Regions from separate parts of the Saccharopolyspora sp. 6M genome, predicted to be linked through region 1. Evidence: riboswitches for the same ligand, from Rfam matches in the RefSeq annotation. Region 1 holds a riboswitch; the other holds the start of a gene.
The links. A riboswitch is a leader RNA that binds a small molecule or an ion and turns the genes downstream of it on or off. The one in region 1 is predicted to bind cobalamin.

Region 1 (4,735 bases):
CCGCCCGGCAGCAGCCCGGCGAGCACCGGCCCGGCCAGCGCCGCCAGCAGCGGCACCCCGAGCAGCAGCCACCCGGCGGCGCGGCTCACCGCGCACCCGCCCGGAACCGCCGCGCCACCAGGTCGATGACCAGGTTGATGCCGATGGTGATCGCCGCGAACAGCAGCGCGTAGCCCTGCACCACCGGCAAATCGCGGGCCTTGACCGCTTCCACGAATCCGGAGCCGATCCCGCCGAGCGCGAACAGCGCCTCCACCACGACGACGCCGCCGAGCAGCCCGTCCACGGTGCGCGCCAGCTGCTGCAGCACCGGCCCGATGGTGTTCGGCAGCACGTGCCGCAGCACCACGTCGCGCTCGCCGAGACCGGCGCGGCGCACGTGGGTGGCGTACTCGGCGCCGTTCGCGGTGACCACACCGGTGCGGACTTGGCGGGCGAGCGCGCTGAGCTGCTTCGCGGCGAGCACGCCGACGGGCAGCACCAGCACCGCGGGCTGCGTCACCAGCGACCACCCGGACAGCCCGCCCGCGGTGGCCGGCAGCCAGCCGGCCCGCACCGCGAACACGCCGACGAGCAGCAGCGCCAGCGCGAACTCGGGCACCGAGTTCAGCAGCACCACCACCGAGTTCACCGCCCGGTCGAACCGGCTCCCGGCGCGCAGCCCGCTGCGCACGCCGAGCCACCCGGCCAGCGGCAGCACCACCAGCAGCGTCAGCGCGGTGAGCAGCGCGGTGGTGGCGGCGTTGCGGGTGATCTCGTCGAGGACGGGCCTGCCGGTGCGCAGCGAGGTGCCGAGGTCGCCGTGCAGCACCCCGCCGGCCCACTGCGCGAACCGCGTCCCCCACGGCTGGTCGAGCCCGAGCCGCCGCCGCAGCACCTCCACCTGTCCGGTGTCGGCGTGCTCGCCGAGCACGACCTGCGCGGTGTCGCCGGGCAGCAGCGCGGTCAGCGCGAACACGCCGACGGCGACCGCGGCGATCTGCACCAGCGCCACGCCGAGCCGGGGCAGCACCGCGGCGGACGCCCGCGCGGCGGGCGCGATCAACCCACGCTCACCCGATCGAAGCGGGCCCAGTCCAGCGAGTTCGGCGGCGCGCCCCGCACCCCGGCCACGGAGGTGGCGGTGGCGACGTTCCAGCCGCTGAAGCCCCACACCACGTTGCCGCTGTTCTCCCGGGCGAGCCGCTGCGCGCGCACCAGCAGGTCGGCTCGGCGGGCGTCGTCGGCGGTGGCCAGCGCCCGCCCGTAGAGCTCGTCGAACTCGGCGGAGCGGTACCCGGTGTAGTTGTTGCTCCCCGCGTCCGAGGTCATGCGCTGCCCGAGGAACGTCGGCACCGGCAGCGCCGCGGTCCGGGACAGCGAGGCGACGCCGTGCTCCTTGATGTCGGAGAAGTACGTTTCGGCCGGCCCGATCCGCGGCGACACGCGCATCCCCGTCTCGCCGAGCTGCTGGGCGATGAGGCTGGCGGCGGATTCGAAGTAGGGGTCGACGGAGCTGGTCTGCAGCTCCCAGCTCAGCCCGTCTGCCCCGGCTTCGCGCAGCAGCGCGCGGGCGGCGTCGACGTCGCGCGCGGGCGCGGGCAGGTCCGGCGGGTAGTACTTCAGCCCGGCGCCGAACAGGTCGTTGCCGAGCCTGCCCTGCCCGCTGAGCGCGATGTCCAGCAGCGCCTGCCGGTCCAGGCCGACGCGCACCGCCCGCACCAGCCGCGGATCGGAGAACGGCGGCCGGTCCACCTTGAGCAGCAGGGCCTGCATGGTGCCGAACGGCGCCGAGTGCACCCGCGCCCGGCCGCCCTGCTCCAGCAGCCGCACCGAGTTGGCGCTCACGTCGTGCGCGTAGTCGACCTGCCCGGACAGCAGCGCGTTGACCCGGGCGCTCTCCTGCTCCATGGGCACGAATTCCAGCTCGGCCGGGGTCGCGGGCCCGGACCAGTGCCGGTCGAAGCGGGCGAACACGGCGGTCCCACCGGGTTCGAAGGAGACGAACCGGAACGGGCCGGAGCCGACGGGCGCGGTGAAGTCGGTGGTGCCCGCGGGCACGATCTCGGTGGCGGGCGCGCCCCACGCCGACGGGAACTCGAAGTTCGGCGCGCCCAGCACGAGTTCCAGTTCGGTCGCCGAGATCGCCCGGCTGGCGCCGAAGTCGACGTCGGCGAAGTGCGAAGCGGACTGGGCCGCGGTGGCGTCGTCGGCGATGCGCCGGTAGGTGAACAGCACGTCCTCGGCGGTCACCGGCCTGCCGTCGTGGAACTCGGCCGGGCGCAACCGGATCCGCCACCGGGTACCGGTCGGGTCGGGCTGCCAGCTCTCGGCGAGCCGCGGCACCACGCTCATGTCGTCGGCGTAGCCGACGAGCGTGTCGAACAGCGCCTTCGCGCGGGCCTGGTCGACGAACAGCGAACCGGTGTGCGGGTCGAGCGATTCGGTGGCGCCACCGGCGGGGAACGCCAGCCGCAGCCTGCCCGCGCTCGCCCCGGAACCGCCGGCGCAGGAGACGAGGGGGACCGCGGCGATCGCTCCGGCCACGCCCGCGAGCAGCCGCCTGCGGCCGATCACGCCGCTCACGCGGCGCGGGCCGGTTCGGGAACAGCGGGGAAACCGGGCGTGTGCGGCGAATCCGGGTGCACTGCGTACCTCCTCCGGGGCTCCGCGACCCCGTGCGAATCGGTACGACGGTGCCAGTCTCCTGACTCGCGGATCGACGTCGCGCCCGGCCTTCCCATCGGCTGCCCGACAGTGGCGCTGGTGGACGCGGCTCCCCGTTCACAGTGGCGGGACCGCACCGGATTCGCACCGGTTTCCTGCACACCGTCGCATTGGAACGACTCGTCAACTTTTCAGCCTGCGTCGTGCCTTGTCAAGGAAGTGTGAACCGCTCGGCATCCCGTCACCGCGGGTCGCGGTGCCGTCGCCCACCGCCCGCGCGCGGCGGAGCGGCCCGCCCGGTCTCCTCCGGAGAACGGTGCAGCACCCGTTGGGCGAGCGGGCGAGGGGATTCCCGCGTTCGGCAGCGGGGAGCGCGCGGAACCGCGGCGGCCGCCACCGCACCGGGCAGACTCACCGGCACCCGCCGACGACGACGAGGAGCCGCCATGCCCACGCCCGGTTTCCCACCTGGAACCCTGGACGCCACCGGTTATCCGATCTGGCTGTCCGAACTGGACGTGCCGGGTCCGAACCACACCGCGCACCTGGTGCGCGACCTGGAACCGGCGCGGGCGCTGGAGGTGCTCGGCGCGGACCCGGGTTCCGCCGCGGCGTGCACGCTGCCCGAACAGCGGCCGGACGAGTTCACCTCGCTGCCGCGCGCGGCGCTCGGCGATCCGCAGTGCCTGTCGGTGCTGCTGGCGACCCGCATCGGCGGCTGGACACTGGTCTTCGACGACGCGGGCACCACCTTCCAGGTCGGTGGCCTGGACACGATGCGCGCACTGCTCGACGGGATGCGCACCGGGGACTGGTCCGCGCTGCAGGAGCCGGAGGTCCCGCGGACCGTCCCGCGAGCACCGGCGGAAGCCCTCTCCGCGTCCGGCGGCCCGGCGGTGACGTTGCACGCCAACATCAGCGGGTTGCTCAGCCTCGACTACGCGGTGGACGGTTCGCGCGCGTACCGCACGACTTCCGACGACCTCGATCACGAGACCGCCGAACCACCGGCCGAGGTGCGCGCCGCCGCCGCGGCCGCCGGCATCGTGGAGCGCGCCCACCTGGAGCCGGGCGAGACCGACGAGGCCGCGGTGACCCGCATAGGCTGCGCGCTGGCCGGGGTGACGTGGACGATGGACGACCTGCGGGCGGCTCCGCTGCTGGCGGTGGCGCTGACCTGAGCGCCCGCGCCCCGCGTTCCCCTCGCGCGGTTCCGGGGCGCGTCGGCGGGTTCCGCAGCGGGTGGTCGCGCAATGGTGGGGAGCGCAGCGGGTGGGAGCGCAGCGGGTGGTGCCGCGACCGGGGGTTCGGATCCGGGGAGACTCGCCCCCGACTCTTTCGTCCACTGTGGACGAAATCTGCAGTCCGGCCATTCCGGAGAGCGGGACACGCTTGGAGCCGGAAGTCCGCTCACACGGCGAAGACCTCCACCTGACCGTACCGGGACGGAATTGTCGGTGCCCTGGGGCAAGGTGCCGAGAAGAACCGAACCGACTGGAGACGACGATGCCCGAACCCGCCTTCCCCGCCGCAGCACTGGATTCCGGGGGCCGCCCCGCGTGGATCACCGAACTCGGCGCGGAGGACCCGCACCAGATCGTGCACCTGGTGCGCGACCTCCAGCCGCGCGAAGCGCTGGAAGCGCTCGGGGCGCGGCTCGCGCACGCGCGCCCCTGCACGCTCCCCGAGGAGCGGGCCGACGAGCACTCCTCGCTGCCGCGCACCGCGCTCGGCGAGACCGACTGCGCCTCCGCGCTGCTGGCCGGGCGGATCGGCGGGTGGACCTTCGTGTTCGACGACGCGGGGCACACCGACTCGGTCTCGAACGAGCAGGGCGGGCTCGAATCCGCCGCGCTCGCCCTGTCCCGCACCGGCGGGGCGGCGCTCAGCCTGGCGCACAACTTCGACGGACCGTGCTGCGGCCTCGAATTCGCCGAGGACGGCGCGGAGGTGCTGTGGACGAACTCCGACGACCTCGAAGGCTCGCTCCCCGAGCTGCCGGACCGGATCCGGGAGGCGGTCGCGGCCGCCGGGATCGTCGAGCAGGACCACCTCGACCCGGGTGAACTGGACGAGGAGGCCGTGATCC
Region 2 (4,735 bases), on a different contig from region 1:
GAGGGTGAGCCCGGAGACCTTCGACCCGATGGGCGCGGACCGCGAGTACTCGTAGTGCAGGTCCGCCGACACCTGCAGCACGTTCTCGCCCTCCGGGCTCCACTGCTGCTCCAGCACGTCCCGCAGCTGCGCGCCGGTGAGGGTCATGGTCTGCATGGTGTTGCCGAAGGGCTGCACCGCGAACGCTTCGCCGTAGGTGATGACGCCGTCGCCTTCGCCCGCCGGGGAAGAGGCGTGCGGCAGGTCGGCGCGCACCCCGCCGGGGTTGGTCAGCGCGAGCTGCGCCCCCGTGTCGCGGGTGGCGGCGAGCTGCGCGTCGGCGATGACGCTGCCGAGGCCGGATTCCCCGGACGGCGCCGGGGTCTTCAGCAGGTCGCCGGTGGCGGTGCCGACGGCGCGGTTCGCGATCGGCGCCGCCTTCGCGCGGGCTTCCTCGACGAGCGCGGCCGTCTCGGCGTCGGGTTCGACGTCGCGGGTGACGACCTCGTTGCGCGCGGTGCTGCTCTCCCGCACCACTTCGCGGGTGTCGCGGTCGACGCGCAGGTCCAGCACCGACAGCAGCCTGCCGTAGGAGGCGCCTTGCACGAGGGGACGCGGGTCGCCCGCCGGGTCGGTGGCGGTGCAGGTGTACTGCTGGTGGCTGTGCGCGCTGAACACGGCGTCGACCTGCGGGGAGACCTGTTCCGCGATGCGGCTCGCGGGGCCGCCGGGGGTGACCTGGCAGGAGTTCGGGCCGCCGCCGTCGGCTTCGTCGCCCTGGTGCAGCAGCACGACCTGCGCCTTGACGCCGAAGCGCTCCAGCGCGTCGGAGGTGCGGTCGATGGCTTCGACCTCGTCGCCGAACCGGAGTCCGCGCACCGCTTCGGGGCTGACCACGTCGGGCAGGTCCTGCAGGGTCGCGCCGATCACGCCGATCGGCACCCCGCCGGAGACCTGCACGGTGAACGGCAGCAGCGCGGGGGCACCGCCGTCCTCGAAGGTGACGTTGGCGCCGAGGTACGGGAAGTCCGCGCCGGCGAAGGAATCCCGGAACTCGCAACCGTCCTGCGGGTGGCAGCCGCCGGTCTGCAGCCGTTGGAGTTCCTGGTAGCCCTCGTCGAACTCGTGGTTGCCGACGACGTGGCCGCGCACGTCCTGCGAGTTGAGGAAGTCGACGGTGGGTTCGTCGTGGAACAGCGCGGAGTTCACCGGCGAGGCGCCGACGCTGTCGCCGGTCGAGAAGACCAGCGAGTTCGGCACCTCGTCGCGCAGCCGCTGCAGGTGGGTGGCGAGGTAGGCGGCGCCGCCGGCGTCGACGGTCCGGCCGTCGTCGAGCTCGATCTGCCCGGAGGACCCGGTGGGCGGTTCGAGGTTGCCGTGCAGGTCGTTGAAGGTGATCAGCCGGACGTCGGTGGTCGCGGGCGGGTCCTGCGGCGCGGCGCCGGCGGTGGCCCCGGTGGCCGTGGCCGCGGTGGCCAGTGCGGTGGCGGCGACGGCGAGTCCGCGTCGCACGCGGTGGGCACGCATGGTTCGGTCTTCCTCCCAGGTGGTGATCTCGGGAGGCAGTCTGCCCGGACCCGCTGCCGACCACCACCGATTCCGCGTCACACCTCGCGGTCGTGCGGAGCCGCCCGCGGCCGGGCAGGATGCGGCCGAGGAGTGCGCGGACGGCTACCGAGCGCCTCCGCACCGGCACCGCCACGCCGATGATGATGGGGTCCGGATCACCGCCGAACCCAAGATGTAGTGTGGCGCCCGCTGATGGTTCGCCGGTCCGCCCGGCGTGACAACAGGGAACCCGGTGCGAGTCCGGGACTGCCCCGCAGCGGTGAACGGGAACGACCGCCGTCACCACCTCCCGGTGGTGCAGCACTGGACGCTCGGCGTCCGGGAAGCGACGGCCAGTAGGCCCGGTGCCGAGCACCGGTCGCCCGTGAGTCCGAAGACCTGCCATCGGTGCGCGCACGAGGGGTGCGCGCCGTCCGGGACCTCGCGGGAGGGTCGTGGGACGAGCGGTGCCGTGCGCGCCGCGGGTCCTGGCGCGTTCCGAGGAGTTCCGGGCAGGTGTCCGAGCTTGCGAGGAGAGAGCCAGTGACCGAGTCCACGACCCGGCCGTCAGCAGCGACCGCGGTGGTACCGGCAGGAGTGCGGGTGCTGCGGCGCGACGGGACCGTTTCCGGTTGGGACGAAACGAAGATCTCCGTGGCGTTGACCAAGGCGTTCCTGGCGGCCGAGGGGGATTCGGCCGCATCGTCGTCGCGGTTGCACCAGATCGTCGCGGAGTTGACGGAGCAGGCGGCGCAGGGCGTGCTGCGCCACGCGGGTACCGAAGGCCTGGTGCACATCGAGCAGATCCAGGACATGGTGGAGCTGGCGCTGATGCGCGGCGGGCACCACGGTGTCGCCCGCGCCTACGTGCTCTACCGGGAGGAGCACGCGCAGGCCCGCGAGGCCGAGGTGGCTCCCGTCGAGGACGCCGCTCCCCGCCTGGAGATGACCGCGCCGGACGGCACCCGGGTGCCGCTGGACTGGGAGCGGGTGTCGACCGTCGTCGAGCAGGCCTGCTCGGACCTCGACGACGTGCACGCCGACCAGGTGCTGCGCGAGGTGCGGCGCAACGTCTACGACGGCATCAGCTCCGCGGAGCTGGCCGAGTCGCTGACGATGGCGGCGCGCACCTTCGTGGAGGCGGAGCCGAACTACTCGCTGGTGACCTCGCGGCTGCTGCTGGACAAGCTGCGTCGGGAGGCGCTGAGCTTCGTCGCGGGCGAGCCGGCCGAGGCCGACCAGGTGCAGATGCGGGACCGCTACGCCGGTTACTTCGCCGACTACGTGCGCCGCGGCATCGAGCTGGAGCAGCTGGACCCGGAGCTGGCCCGCTTCGACCTGGAGCGGCTGGGCGCGGCGCTGGACGCGGACCGGGACATCGCGTTCGGCTTCCTCGGCCTGCAGACGCTCTACGACCGGTACCTGCTGCACGAGGACGGGGTGCGGTTCGAGCTGCCGCAGGCGTTCTTCATGCGGGTCGCGATGGGCGTGGCGCTGCGCGAGGACGACCGGGAGGCGCGGGCGATCGAGTTCTACGACCTGATCTCCTCGTTCGACTTCATGTGCTCGACGCCGACGCTGTTCAACGCGGGCACCACCCGCCCGCAGCTGTCGTCCTGCTTCCTGACCACTGTGGACGACGACCTGCACGGGATCTTCCACGGCATCAGCAACAACGCGCTGCTGTCGAAGTACGCGGGCGGGCTCGGCAACGACTGGACCCCGGTGCGGGGCACGGGCGCGCACATCAAGGGGACCAACGGTTCCTCGCAGGGCGTGGTGCCGTTCCTGAAGATCGCCAACGACACGGCGGTCGCGGTGAACCAGGGCGGCAAGCGCAAGGGCGCGGTGTGCGCGTACCTGGAGACCTGGCACGTGGACGTCGAGGAATTCCTCGACCTGCGCAAGAACACCGGGGACGACCGGCGGCGCACGCACGACATGAACACGGCGAACTGGGTGCCGGACGAGTTCCTGCGCCGGGTGGAGGCCGACGAGCCGTGGACCCTGTTCTCCCCGGACGAGGTGCCGGACCTGCACGACCTGTACGGCACCGCGTTCGCGCAGCGCTACCGGGAGTACGAGGCGGCCGCCGAGCGCGGTGAGCTGAAGGTGTTCCGCCAGGTCCGCGCGGTGGACCTGTGGCGCCGGATGCTGACGATGCTGTTCGAGACCGGGCATCCGTGGATCACCTTCAAGGACCCGTGCAACCTGCGGTCGCCGCAGCAGCACGCGGGCGTGGTGCACTCCTCGAACCTGTGCACCGAGATCACGCTGAACACGAGCAAGGACGAGGTCGCGGTCTGCAACCTCGGTTCGATCAACCTGGCGCGGCACGTCACGGCCGAGGGCCTGGACGTGGAGCGGCTGCGGCGCACCACCCGCACGGCGGTGCGGATGCTGGACAACGTCATCGACGTGAACTTCTACACGATCCCGGAGGCGCGGGCCTCGAACCTGCGGCACCGCCCGGTGGGCCTGGGCCTGATGGGCTTCTCGGACGCGCTGTTCGCGCAGCGCATCCCGATGTCCTCGCAGGCGGCGGTGGAGTTCGCGGACCTGAGCATGGAGCACATCAGCTTCCACGCGATCGCCGCGTCCTCCGAGCTGGCCGCCGAGCGCGGGCGCTACGAGTCGTTCGAGGGTTCGCTGTGGAGCCGGGGCGTGCTGCCGATCGACTCGCTGGAGCTGCTGGCGCAGGCCCGCGAGACCGGCGTCGACCTGGATCGTTCGTCCACACTGGACTGGGACGGGCTGCGGGAGCGGGTGCGCGCGAACGGCATGCGCAACTCGAACGTGCTGGCCATCGCCCCGACGGCGACGATCTCGAACATCTGCGGCGTCGGCCAGTCCATCGAGCCGCTGTACCGGAACCTGTACGTGAAGTCGAACATGTCGGGCGACTTCACCGTGCTCAACGCCGACCTGGTGCGGGACCTCAAGGCCGCCGGGGTGTGGGACGAGGCGATGGTGCAGGACCTGAAGTACTTCGACGGCGACCTGGCCCCGATCGACCGGGTGCCCGCGGAGCTGAAGTCGTTGTACGCCACCGCGTTCGAGATCGAGCCGCGCTGGCTGGTGGAGGCCGCGTCCCGCCGCCAGAAGTGGATCGACCAGGCGCAGTCGCTGAACCTGTACATGGCGGCGCCGAGCGGCCGCAAGCTCGACGAGCTGTACCGGCTGGCGTGGCGCAAGGGCCTCAAGACCA

Region 2: it holds a riboswitch for cobalamin, as region 1 does, so the genes downstream of both, LCD31_RS18205 (ribonucleoside-diphosphate reductase subunit alpha) here and LCD31_RS21760 (ABC transporter substrate-binding protein) in region 1, are expected to answer to the same signal.

Annotation. Positions count from the first base shown of each region.
Region 1 covers NZ_JAIUJZ010000181.1:10,977-15,711, forward strand. Annotated here, with positions in the region: gene LCD31_RS21750 (ABC transporter permease) at 1-89, opposite strand, end outside; gene LCD31_RS21755 (ABC transporter permease) at 86-1,045, opposite strand; gene LCD31_RS21760 (ABC transporter substrate-binding protein) at 1,042-2,565, opposite strand; cobalamin riboswitch at 2,659-2,826, opposite strand; gene LCD31_RS21765 (hypothetical protein) at 3,093-3,827, shown strand; gene LCD31_RS21770 (hypothetical protein) at 4,153-4,735, shown strand, end outside.
Region 2 covers NZ_JAIUJZ010000135.1:17,169-21,903, reverse strand. Annotated here, with positions in the region: gene LCD31_RS18210 (bifunctional UDP-sugar hydrolase/5'-nucleotidase) at 1-1,506, opposite strand, end outside; cobalamin riboswitch at 1,725-1,949, shown strand; gene LCD31_RS18205 (ribonucleoside-diphosphate reductase subunit alpha) at 2,071-4,735, shown strand, end outside.